DNA from 2 places in the Streptomyces sp. NPDC026246 genome. Region 1 is predicted to be linked to the other one. Evidence: riboswitches for the same ligand, from Rfam matches in the RefSeq annotation. Region 1 holds a riboswitch; the other holds the start of a gene.
The links. Region 1 has a riboswitch for glycine ahead of gcvP (aminomethyl-transferring glycine dehydrogenase). Riboswitches for the same ligand answer to the same signal wherever they lie in the genome.
Positions count from the first base shown of each region.

Region 2: another riboswitch for glycine. It lies ahead of gcvT (glycine cleavage system aminomethyltransferase GcvT); the one in region 1 lies ahead of gcvP (aminomethyl-transferring glycine dehydrogenase).

Region 1 is NZ_JBVHPJ010000004.1:564,628-569,785, forward strand. Features, by position in the region: gene gcvP (aminomethyl-transferring glycine dehydrogenase) at 1-2,480, opposite strand, end outside; glycine riboswitch at 2,657-2,752, opposite strand; gene ACZ4M5_RS14565 (PRC-barrel domain-containing protein) at 2,866-3,243, shown strand; gene ACZ4M5_RS14570 (DNA polymerase IV) at 3,284-4,744, opposite strand; gene ACZ4M5_RS14575 (MerR family transcriptional regulator) at 4,810-5,158, opposite strand, start outside.
Region 2 is NZ_JBVHPJ010000019.1:26,308-31,465, forward strand. Features, by position in the region: gene glyA (serine hydroxymethyltransferase) at 1-755, opposite strand, end outside; gene gcvH (glycine cleavage system protein GcvH) at 770-1,147, opposite strand; gene gcvT (glycine cleavage system aminomethyltransferase GcvT) at 1,255-2,376, opposite strand; glycine riboswitch at 2,414-2,529, opposite strand; glycine riboswitch at 2,530-2,629, opposite strand; gene ACZ4M5_RS32370 (AAA family ATPase) at 2,852-3,529, shown strand; gene ACZ4M5_RS32375 (enhanced serine sensitivity protein SseB) at 3,822-4,610, shown strand; gene ACZ4M5_RS32380 (enhanced serine sensitivity protein SseB C-terminal domain-containing protein) at 4,747-5,158, shown strand, end outside.

The sequences.
Region 1 (5,158 bases):
GTCGCCTTGGTCAGCGGACGCAGGTCGATGATGCACTCGTGCGCCACGAGCCCGCCCGGGCCGGTGTAGAGCACCGGGTAGTGCGGCTCCAGCCGCTTGGCGATGTAGTTGGCGCTGAGCACGGCCACCTGCGTGGCCCGCTTCAGCCCCTCACCGCCCATGAGCCGGACGTAGGCCCACGAGATGGGCAGGATGCCGGCCGAGCCCCACGGGGCCGCCGAGATCGGTCCGACGCCCGTCTCGGGACCGGCCTCGGGCTGCAGCGGGTGGTTCGGCAGGTACGGCGCGAGGTGCTCGCGCACCGCCACCGGGCCGACGCCGGGACCACCGCCGCCGTGCGGGATGCAGAACGTCTTGTGCAGGTTCAGGTGCGAGACGTCACCGCCGAAGTGCCCGGGCTTGGCGAGGCCGACGAGCGCGTTGAGGTTGGCGCCGTCGACGTAGACCTGGCCGCCCGCCTCGTGCACCTGCGCGCAGATGTCGGCGACGTGCTCCTCGAACACCCCGTGGGTCGACGGGTAGGTGATCATCAGCACGGCCAGCTGGTCGCGGTACTGCTCGATCTTCGCCCGCAGGTCCTCGACGTCGATCTCGCCGTCCCCGGCGGTCTTCACGACGACGACCTTCATGCCGGCCATCACGGCGCTGGCCGCGTTGGTGCCGTGCGCGGACGACGGGATCAGGCAGATGGTGCGCTGCTCGTCGCCGTTGGCCCGGTGGTATCCGCGGACGGCCAGCAGACCGGCCAGCTCGCCCTGCGAACCGGCGTTGGGCTGCAGGGAGACCTTGTCGTAGCCGGTGACCTCGGCGAGACGGTCCTCGAGCTCGTGGATCAGGGTGAGGTACCCCGCGGCCTGCTCGGCGGGGGCGAAGGGGTGCAGCTGCCCGAACTCGGGCCAGGTGACCGGCTCCATCTCCGTGGTCGCGTTGAGCTTCATGGTGCACGAGCCCAGCGGGATCATGCCCCGGTCGAGCGCGTAGTCCCGGTCGGCCAGCTTGCGCAGGTAGCGCAGCATGGCCGTCTCGGAGCGGTGCTGGTGGAAGACGGGGTGGGTCAGGTAGTCGTCGGTGCGCAGCACGGCGGCCGGGAGGACCTCCTCGGCGGCGGCGTCCAGGGTCTCCACGCTGCCCTCGACGCCGAAGGCGGCCCACACGGCGCGCAGCTGGGCGCGGGTGGTGGTCTCGTCGCAGGCGATGGAGACGTGGTCGGCGTCGACGAGGCGCAGGTTCACCCCGTTGTCCCGGGCGGCGGCCACGACGTCGGCGGCCCGGCCCTCGACCCGCGCGGTCACGGTGTCGAAGTAGGAGCCGTGCACGACCTCGACCCCGCCGTTCGCCAGCCCGGCGGCGAGGACGGTGGCGTACCGGTGGGTGCGCTGGGCGATGCCCTTGAGGCCGTCGGGCCCGTGGTAGACGGCGTACATGCCGGCCATGACGGCGAGCAGCACCTGCGCGGTGCAGATGTTGCTGGTGGCCTTCTCCCGGCGGATGTGCTGCTCGCGGGTCTGCAGCGCCAGCCGGTAGGCCCTGTTCCCGTCGACGTCGACGGACACGCCGACGAGCCGGCCGGGCAGGCTGCGCGCCATCTTGTCCTGGACGGCCATGTAACCGGCGTGCGGACCGCCGAAGCCCATGGGGACGCCGAAGCGCTGCGTCGTGCCGACCGCGATGTCCGCACCGAGCTCACCGGGGGACTTCAGCAGCGTCAGCGCGAGCAGGTCGGCGGCGACGGTGACGAGGGCCCCGAGCCCGTGCGCCTGGTCGATGACCGGCTTGATGTCCCGCACGGCTCCGGAGGCGCCCGGGTACTGGATCAGTACGCCGTTGATCTCGCGCTCGGCGATCTCGGCGGGGATGCCGTCGGCGAGGTCGGCGACGACGACCTCGACACCGGTCGGCTCGGCGCGGGTCTGGATGACGGCGATGGTCTGCGGCAGCGCGTCCGCGTCGACCAGGAACAGGCCCTTCTTGTTCTTGCCCAGGCGCCGCGACAGCGCCATGGCCTCGGCGGCCGCGGTGCCCTCGTCGAGCAGCGAGGCGCCCGAGGTCGGCAGCCCGGTGAGGTCGGCGACCATGGTCTGGAAGTTCAGCAGCGCCTCGAGCCGGCCCTGCGAGATCTCCGGCTGGTACGGCGTGTAGGCCGTGTACCAGGACGGGTTCTCCATGACGTTGCGCAGCACGACCGGCGGCGTGTGGGTGCCGTGGTACCCCAGGCCGATCATCGAACCGAGGACCTGGTTGCGGTCGGCGAGGGAACGCAGCTCGGCGATCACCTCGGCCTCGCTGCGGGCGCCCGGCAGGTCCAGCGCCTCGGCGCTCTTGATCACGGCCGGGACCGCGGCGGCCGTCAGCTCGTCCAGCGAGCCGTAGCCGACGTGGGCCAGCATCTTGGCACGGGCCTCGTGGTCGGGCCCGATGTGGCGCTGCTCGAAGGGGACTGCCTCTTCGAGTTCGGAGAGCGGAATGCGGTGGGCGGTCATTGCGGAGGCCTCCTGGTCTGACGCGACCTGCGAGGGGCACCACGGCGCGGGTACCCGGACGGCCTCCCCCTCTGTCATCTCAACCTGAGAGCTTCACCGGATCGCCCGAAGACGTCCGGTTTTCACCGTCGGTGAGAGCGGAAGCCGTCGACACCCGCCCTGCTTTCCAGAGTGACCTCGTCCGTGCGGTACGTGTGCCTGAGAGATTCCGGGGAGGATTTGCTCCTTCGGCGCCTCCGATGGTGTCTGGAGGACTCTCCCGCACGGGGTCAGCAGCCGCTGTCAGCGTACCAGCGAGGTCAACGCACGAGCCTTCGAGTGGCCGCATCCCTGCTTGTACCGTTTTGTTAGGTCTACAGGTGACTTGCGACCATGTGGAGGGCCCGTGCGTACCGACATCGATCCGCGCAGTCTGATCGGCCGCAAGGCGTTCGACCGCAACGGCACCAGGATCGGCACCATCGACGAGGTGTACCTCGACGACGCCACGGGCGAGCCGGAGTGGGCGGCGATACGCACCGGTCTGTTCAGCAGGGACGCGTTCGTCCCGCTCGAGCCCAGCGAGCTGATCGAGGGCGCGCTGCACGTCCCCTTCGAACGCGCCCTCATCAAGGACGCCCCCGACTTCGGGGTGGGCCGCCACCTCTCCCCGGAGCAGGAACTCCAGCTCTACCACCACTACGGCCTGGACATCGCCGCCCCGCCCCCGCTCCCGGACCGCGACTTCGGCAGACTGGCGGGCACGGACGAGACGAAGGCCTGAGCACGTCCCGGTCCCGGCAGCACCCCGGGCGCCGATCCTCCTACGCCCGCACGGCCCCGGACGGCCGGTCCTGCGGCCCGGCAGCCGCACAGCCCTCCCCCGCGGCCGCGGCCTCGCGCTCCTCGCCGTCCCGCACCGTCGCGACACCTCCACCCTCAGGTCCGGATAACACCAGCGGCAGCGGATCCGCCGGCTCCAGCAGGGGGTCGTCGATGCGGAAGGTGCGCACCCGCCCCGGCCCCGAGGCGGGCGTCTCGAACCGTACGGTGACCCGCCCCAGGCCGCTGCCCTGCACCCACCCGTGCCCGAACTCGGCGTGCCGCACGTCGTGCCCGGCGGGCCAGCGCCGCTCGGCCAGTGACGGCGGCTGCTCCTCGGCCGGCACGGCGGCACGCTCCTCGGCCGGTCCTTCCGTCTCCGCCCGCTCCCCCGCCGCCTGCGCGAACAGGTCCTCCTGCGTGTAGTCGGCGAGACCGGTGACGCCCACCCCCAGCAGCCGCACTCCCCCCGTCGTGTCGACGGAGTCCAGCAGCCGGGCCGCCGCCTCCCGGATCACCGCGGGGTCGTCCGTGGGGCCGCGCAGCGTCTCGGAGCGGGTGAGGGTCGAGAAGTCGTAGCGCCGCACCTTCAGCACGATCGTCCGCCCCGAGAGCCCGGCTCCGCGCAGCCTGCGCACGCACCGGCCGGCGAGCCGCTGCACCTCCAGGCCCACCCGGGTCCGGTCGTGGATGTCCACGTCGTAGGTGTCCTCCACCGAGACCGACTTGGCCTCCCGCTCGGCGACCACGGGCCGGTCGTCCCGCGCGAGCGCCATGGCGTACAGGCCGTGCCCGTGGGCCTTGCCCAGCAGCCGGACCAGTTCGTCCTCGCCGGCCTCGACGATCTCCTCGACCGTCGTGATACCGGCCCGCCGCAGGTGGTCGCCCGTCGCCGGGCCCACCCCCGGCAGGGTCCGCACGGACATCGGCCCGAGCATCGCCCGCTCGGTCCCCGGCTCGATCACCACCAGACCGTCCGGCTTGGCCTGCTCGGAGCCGATCTTCGCGAGCATCTTGGAGGCGGCCAGCCCCACCGACCCGGTGAGGCCCGTGGCGGCGCGGATGTCGGCCCGCAGCTGCGCCCCGACCAGCCGCGCGGAGGGCTCGTCCCAGGCCTTTCCGCCGGCCTCCAGATCGACGAACGCCTCGTCCAGGCTCAGGGGCTCCACGAGCGGCGACAGGGCCCGCAGCAGCTCCATCACCCGCTCGCTGATGGAGCGGTAGAGCATGAAGCGCGGCACGAGATAGGCGGCATGGGGCGCCAGCCGCCGGGCCTGCCCCATGGGCATCGCCGAATGCACCCCGAAGACCCGGGCCTCGTACGAGGCGGTCGCCACGACACCCCGGGGTCCCAGCCCGCCCACGACCACGGCCTTCCCGCGCAGACTCGGCTTGGAGGCCTGCTCCACCGAGGCGAAGAAGGCATCCATGTCGAGATGCAGGATCGTGGGCGCGGTTCTCACATCTCCGATGCTGCCCTACCGCACTGACAACGCCCTGCCCGGGCGCCCCGGAGGCCCGGGGCCGCTCAGACCGCGCGGTTGCGCCGCCGGGCCAGCTCGTCCGCCGGGTTCGAGCCGATCAGCGTCTCCCCGGTGTCGACGCGCTCCCCGTGCAGCTGGGACAAGGCGCTCTCCACGTCCCGCCACACGACGCCCACGGCGATCCCGAAGACCCCCTGGCCCCCTTGCAGCAGGGCGTGGACCTCGTCGGGCGAGGTGCACTCGTAGACCGTGGCGCCGTCGCTCATCAGCGTCATCCGCTCCAGGTCGCTGAAACCGCGCTCCCTGAGGTGCTGCACCGCCGTGCGGATGTTCTGCAGCGAGACCCCGGTGTCGAGGAACCGCTTGACGATCTTCAGGACGACGACGTCCCGG
Region 2 (5,158 bases), on a different contig from region 1:
GCGGAGTTGATCTTCTTGGCCAGCTCGGCCGTGGAGAGGATCACACCGCCGCGCGGGCCGCCGAGGGTCTTGTGCGTCGTGGTGGTGACCACGTGCGCGTGCGGCACCGGGTTGGGGTGCAGCCCGGCCGCGACAAGACCGGCGAAGTGGGCCATGTCGACCATCAGGTACGCGCCGACCTCGTCCGCGATCCGGCGGAACTCGGCGAAGTCCAGCTGCCGCGGGTACGCCGACCAGCCGGCCACGATCAGCTTCGGCCGGGACTCCTTGGCCAGCCGCTCGACCTCGGCCATGTCGACCCGGCCGTCGTCGCCCACGTGGTAGGCGACGACGTCGTAGAGCTTGCCGGAGAAGTTGATCTTCATGCCGTGGGTCAGGTGACCGCCGTGGGCGAGGTTCAGGCCCATGATGGTGTCGCCCGGCTTGAGCAGCGCGAACATCGCGGCCGCGTTGGCCTGGGCGCCGGAGTGCGGCTGCACGTTGGCGTGCTCGGCGCCGAACAGCTCCTTCACGCGGTCGATCGCGATCTGCTCGACCACGTCGACGTGCTCGCAGCCGCCGTAGTAGCGGCGGCCCGGGTAGCCCTCGGCGTACTTGTTGGTGAGGACCGAGCCCTGCGCCTCCATGACCGCGACCGGGGCGAAGTTCTCCGAGGCGATCATCTCGAGCGTGGACTGCTGACGGTGCAGCTCGGCGTCGACCGCGGCGGCCACGGCCGGGTCGAGCTCGTGCAGGGGGGTGTTCAGGACGGACATACGGCTACGACTCCTCAGCCGGCGGAGAACGCGGTGTACTCGTCGGCGGAGAGCAGGTCGCCCGGCTCGTCCGTGACGCGCACCTTGAACAGCCAGCCGCCCTCGAAGGGGGCCGAGTTCACCAGCGACGGGTCGTTCACGACGTCCTCGTTGACCTCGGTGACCTCACCGGAGACCGGCGAGTACAGGTCGGACACCGACTTGGTCGACTCCAGCTCGCCGCAGGTCTCGCCCGCGGACACCGTGTCACCGACCTCGGGGAGCTGGACGAAGACCACGTCGCCGAGCGCGTTGGCCGCGTGCTCCGTGATGCCGACCGTCGACACGCCGTCCTCGGCGGCCGACAGCCACTCGTGCTCCTTGCTGTAGCGCAGCTGCTGGGGGTTGCTCATGGCCTGAATTCTCCTGTACGCGCGGGAGTGCTGTGAAAAGGGGGACGGGAGACTGCTGGTGAACCGGGTGAGGTGGCCGGGCCGCACGGGCGGCCCACGGCCAGTGTCTACTTCTGCCGCTTGTAGAACGGCAGCGCCACGACCTCGTACGGCTCGTGACTGCCCCGGATGTCCACACCCACGCCGGACGTGCCGGGCGCGGCGTGCGCGGCGTCGACGTAGGCCATGGCGATCGGCTTGCCCAGGGTGGGGGAGGGGGCGCCGGAGGTGACCTCGCCGATCACCTCGCCGCCCGCGACGACGGCGTACCCGGCGCGGGGGACGCGGCGGCCCTCGGCGACCAGGCCGACGAGCACCCGCGGCGGGTTCTGCTCGGCCCGGGCGGCGGCCTCGCGCAGGGCCTCGCGGCCCACGAAGTCGCCCTCCTTCTCGAACTTCACCACGCGGCCGAGCCCGGCGTCGAAGGGCGTCAGGGAGGTGGTCAGCTCGTGCCCGTACAGCGGCATGCCCGCCTCCAGGCGCAGCGTGTCGCGGCAGGACAGGCCGCAGGGGACCAGACCGGCGCCCTCGCCGGCCTTGGTCAGCGCCTGCCACAGCTCGACGGCGTGCTCCGGCTTCACGAACAGTTCGAAGCCGTCCTCGCCCGTGTAGCCGGTGCGGGCGATCAGGGCGGGGACACCGGCGACGGTGCCCGGCAGGCCGGCGTAGTACTTCAGCCCGTCGAGGTCCGCGTCGGTCAGGGACTTCAGGATCCCGGGCGACTCCGGGCCCTGGACGGCGATCAGCGCGTAGGCGTCCCGGTCGTCGCGCACCTCGGCGTCGAAGCCGTCGGCGCGCTCGGTGAGCGCGTCCAGGACGAACTGGGCGTTGGAGGCGTTGGCGACGACCATGAACTCGGTCTCGCCCAGCCGGTAGACGATCAGGTCGTCGAGGATGCCGCCGTCGGCCCGGCAGATCATGGTGTAGCGGGCGCGGCCCGGCTTCACCCCGCCGATGTTGCCCACCAGGGCGAAGTCGAGAAGGGCGGCGGCCTGCGGGCCGGTGACGGTGATCTCGCCCATGTGGGAGAGGTCGAACAGCCCGGCCCTGGTGCGCACGGCGAGGTGCTCGTCGCGCTCGGAGCCGTAGCGCAGGGGCATGTCCCAGCCGGCGAAGTCGGTCATGGTCGCACCGAGGACACGATGCAGGGCATCGAGCGCGGTGTGACGGAGTTCTCCTGTACTGCTCACGGTCGGTCGTCTCCCAAGGCAATGACGGCGAGGTCGTTCCTCCCCATCTGTCATCGGAACCTGAGAGGTTCGCCATGACCGCGCTGGTCCATGGCTTGCACCTTGGGTGGAGCCGGCCTGCCGGGGCAGGGAGGGCCCGCTTTTCAGATGTGCCTCGCCCGCGCGGTAACGGTGCCTGAGAGATTCAAGGGAGGGACTTGCTCCTTCGGCGCCCCAGCGTCAGCGGTGCTGGGAACTCTCCCGCGCGGATTCAAACGGCCGGTATGCAGTTGGCGCGCACATCATTGCACGCATCCTTCCGGCGCGGCAGGGGGACCTTTCTCAGCAAGTGCGCTGTCCCGCGCGCCGGGCCCGGAGACCTGTGGCAGCCCTGTTGCAGGAACCGGACCGAAATGAGAGGCCTGCGGCATTACCTTCTCTTTACACTCGGCGGGGACGGTACCGGCGTACCTGGCCCCAGGGGAGGACGATCACGGTGAACAGGACCAGGGCGTACGCCGCGACCACGGGCATCGCGTTGCCCGGGCAGCCGGCCGCGCCGGCGAGGGCGGCCCGGCCCGCCCGCGGCCCGGTGCCGGCGCCCACCGTCCGCGACCTGCGCGAGCGCGCCGGACGCGGTCCGCGCACGCTGGTGTTCGGCTCCCGCGACGTCGTCGTGGTCACCGGGCTGCCCGGCAGCGGCAAGTCCACGCTGATGCGGCGCGCCGTCCCGGACCGGCGCGTCGACTCCCAGGACGTCCGCGACCGCTGGGAGCGCCGCGCGCCCCGCTTCCTGCCGTACGGGATCTACCGCCCGCTCGTCCGCCTCTCCCATTACGCCGGGCTGCGCCGCGCCCTGCGCACCGGCGGAGGACTCGTGGTGCACGACTGCGGCACCCAGGCATGGGTGCGCCGCTGGCTCGCCCGTGAGGCACGCCGCCGGGGCGGCGCCCTGCACCTGCTCCTCCTCGACGTCACGCCCGAGCAGGCCCTGGCCGGCCAGCGGGACCGGGGCCGCGGCGTCTCCCGTTACGCCTTCCGCCGCCACCGCGTGGCCATGGACCGCCTCCTGCGCGCGGTGCAGGACGGCCGCCTCCCGCGAGGCTGCGCCTCGGCCACCCTGACCGACCGCGCGGCAGCGGCGACCCTCCACCGGATCACCTTCACGACCTGACCCACAGACCCACTCCCTCCAGCAACGCGCCCTGCAGGGGCGCGGGGAACTGCGCGAACGACCACCGACAACCCGCACCCGCCCTCCAGGTACGCGCCCTGCAGGGGCGCGGGGAACTGCGCGAACAGCCACCGACAGCCCGCAGCCGACGGACGGCCGATGGGACGCGCCGGCCCCCCGGCACGCAGCCCCGGCACGGACCCCCGGCACGGAGCCCACCCCGGCCCCCACCCCACCCCAGCCGTTAGCCTTCTGACGGCACTGGCAGTGGCTTCAGGCAGGCGGTAGGCACATGGACGTTCCGGCGGAGTTCCCGTCCGGCTTCCCCGCGCACACGCAGACCCACCCGCACGGAGGATGGCCCGGCAACGAGCTGGAGGAGGTGCTCTCGGCCTCCCTGGGCGCCGGCCCCGCGGCCGGCGGCCGGATCGTCGAGGTGCTCGGACGGAGCTTCGTCTGGGTCCCGCTGCCCAACGGCGGCGGCCCGCACAGCGGCCCCCTCGACCTGCCGGCCGTCGAGATCGACGGCCAGGCGTACGTGCCGGTGTTCAGCTCGGAGGAGCAGTTCCGCCTGGCCGCCGGGGCCCACATGTCGTACACGATCGCCCCCGCCGTGGAGTTCGCCCGCGGACTGCCCCCGCACGCCGGCATCGTGATCAACCCCGGCGGCGTGGTCGGGATACCGCTGCCGCCCCCCGCCGTCGCCGAGCTGTGCCGGGCCGGGCGCACCCCGCTCGACGGGCCCGCGGGCGGCGGCCGCGTCCGCCTGTTCGAACCCGACTGGCAGGACGACCCGGTCGACTTCCTCGCCGCCGCCTCGGCCGAGTTCGAGGCCACCGGTGTCGTCGTCACCGCCCGCCGCTGCCTCGCCGCGATCGAGACCGCCGACCCCGTGATGTTCGTGGGCGTCGAACTCTCCCAGTGGGAAGGCGACGTGCGCGCCCTGCCCCTGGAGGCGCTCACCCGGGCCGTCACCGCCGTACCCACCCCCTGGCCGGTCAACCTGGTGCTCCTGGACGTCACGGAGGACCCCGTGGGCGCGTGGATGCGCGAGCGGGTCCGGCCCTTCTTCCAGCGGTAGGGCACCACCCCCAGGGGCGCGGGGAACTGCGCGAGCCCCCCCACGCCCCCGCGGCCGCGACACGACCCCGGCTCCGTACTCCCGCGCGGGCTTAAGCTAGGGCACCGTCGAGGCGTTGTACGAAGGGGCGGTAAAGGTGAGCGCGAGCGGCACGGCCGCGGCCGGACAGGTCGAGCACATGCTGCGCCAGGTCACGCCCGGGCGCTACGACGCCTACGAGGCACTCCTGCGCGCGCTCGCGACCCCGCACACCGGCCAGATCTGGATGCTCCTGTGGCACGGACAGGCCGGATCCCCGGACGCCCAGTACGGAAAGATGGAGGTCGACGGCCACGGCTACGCGCCCTGCGTCACCTCCGCGCAGGAGCTGTCGGCCAGCGGCTGGAACCGTTCCTACGAGGTGATCGACGGGCTCGACGTGGCCCGCGCCCTCTACCCCGACCACTACGGCCTCTGGCTCAACCCGCACGCCCCCGGCGGCGGCCTCGGCATCCCCTGGCTCGACCTGCGCCGCATCGCCACGGGCCTGGACCGCCAGCCGGCCGGGC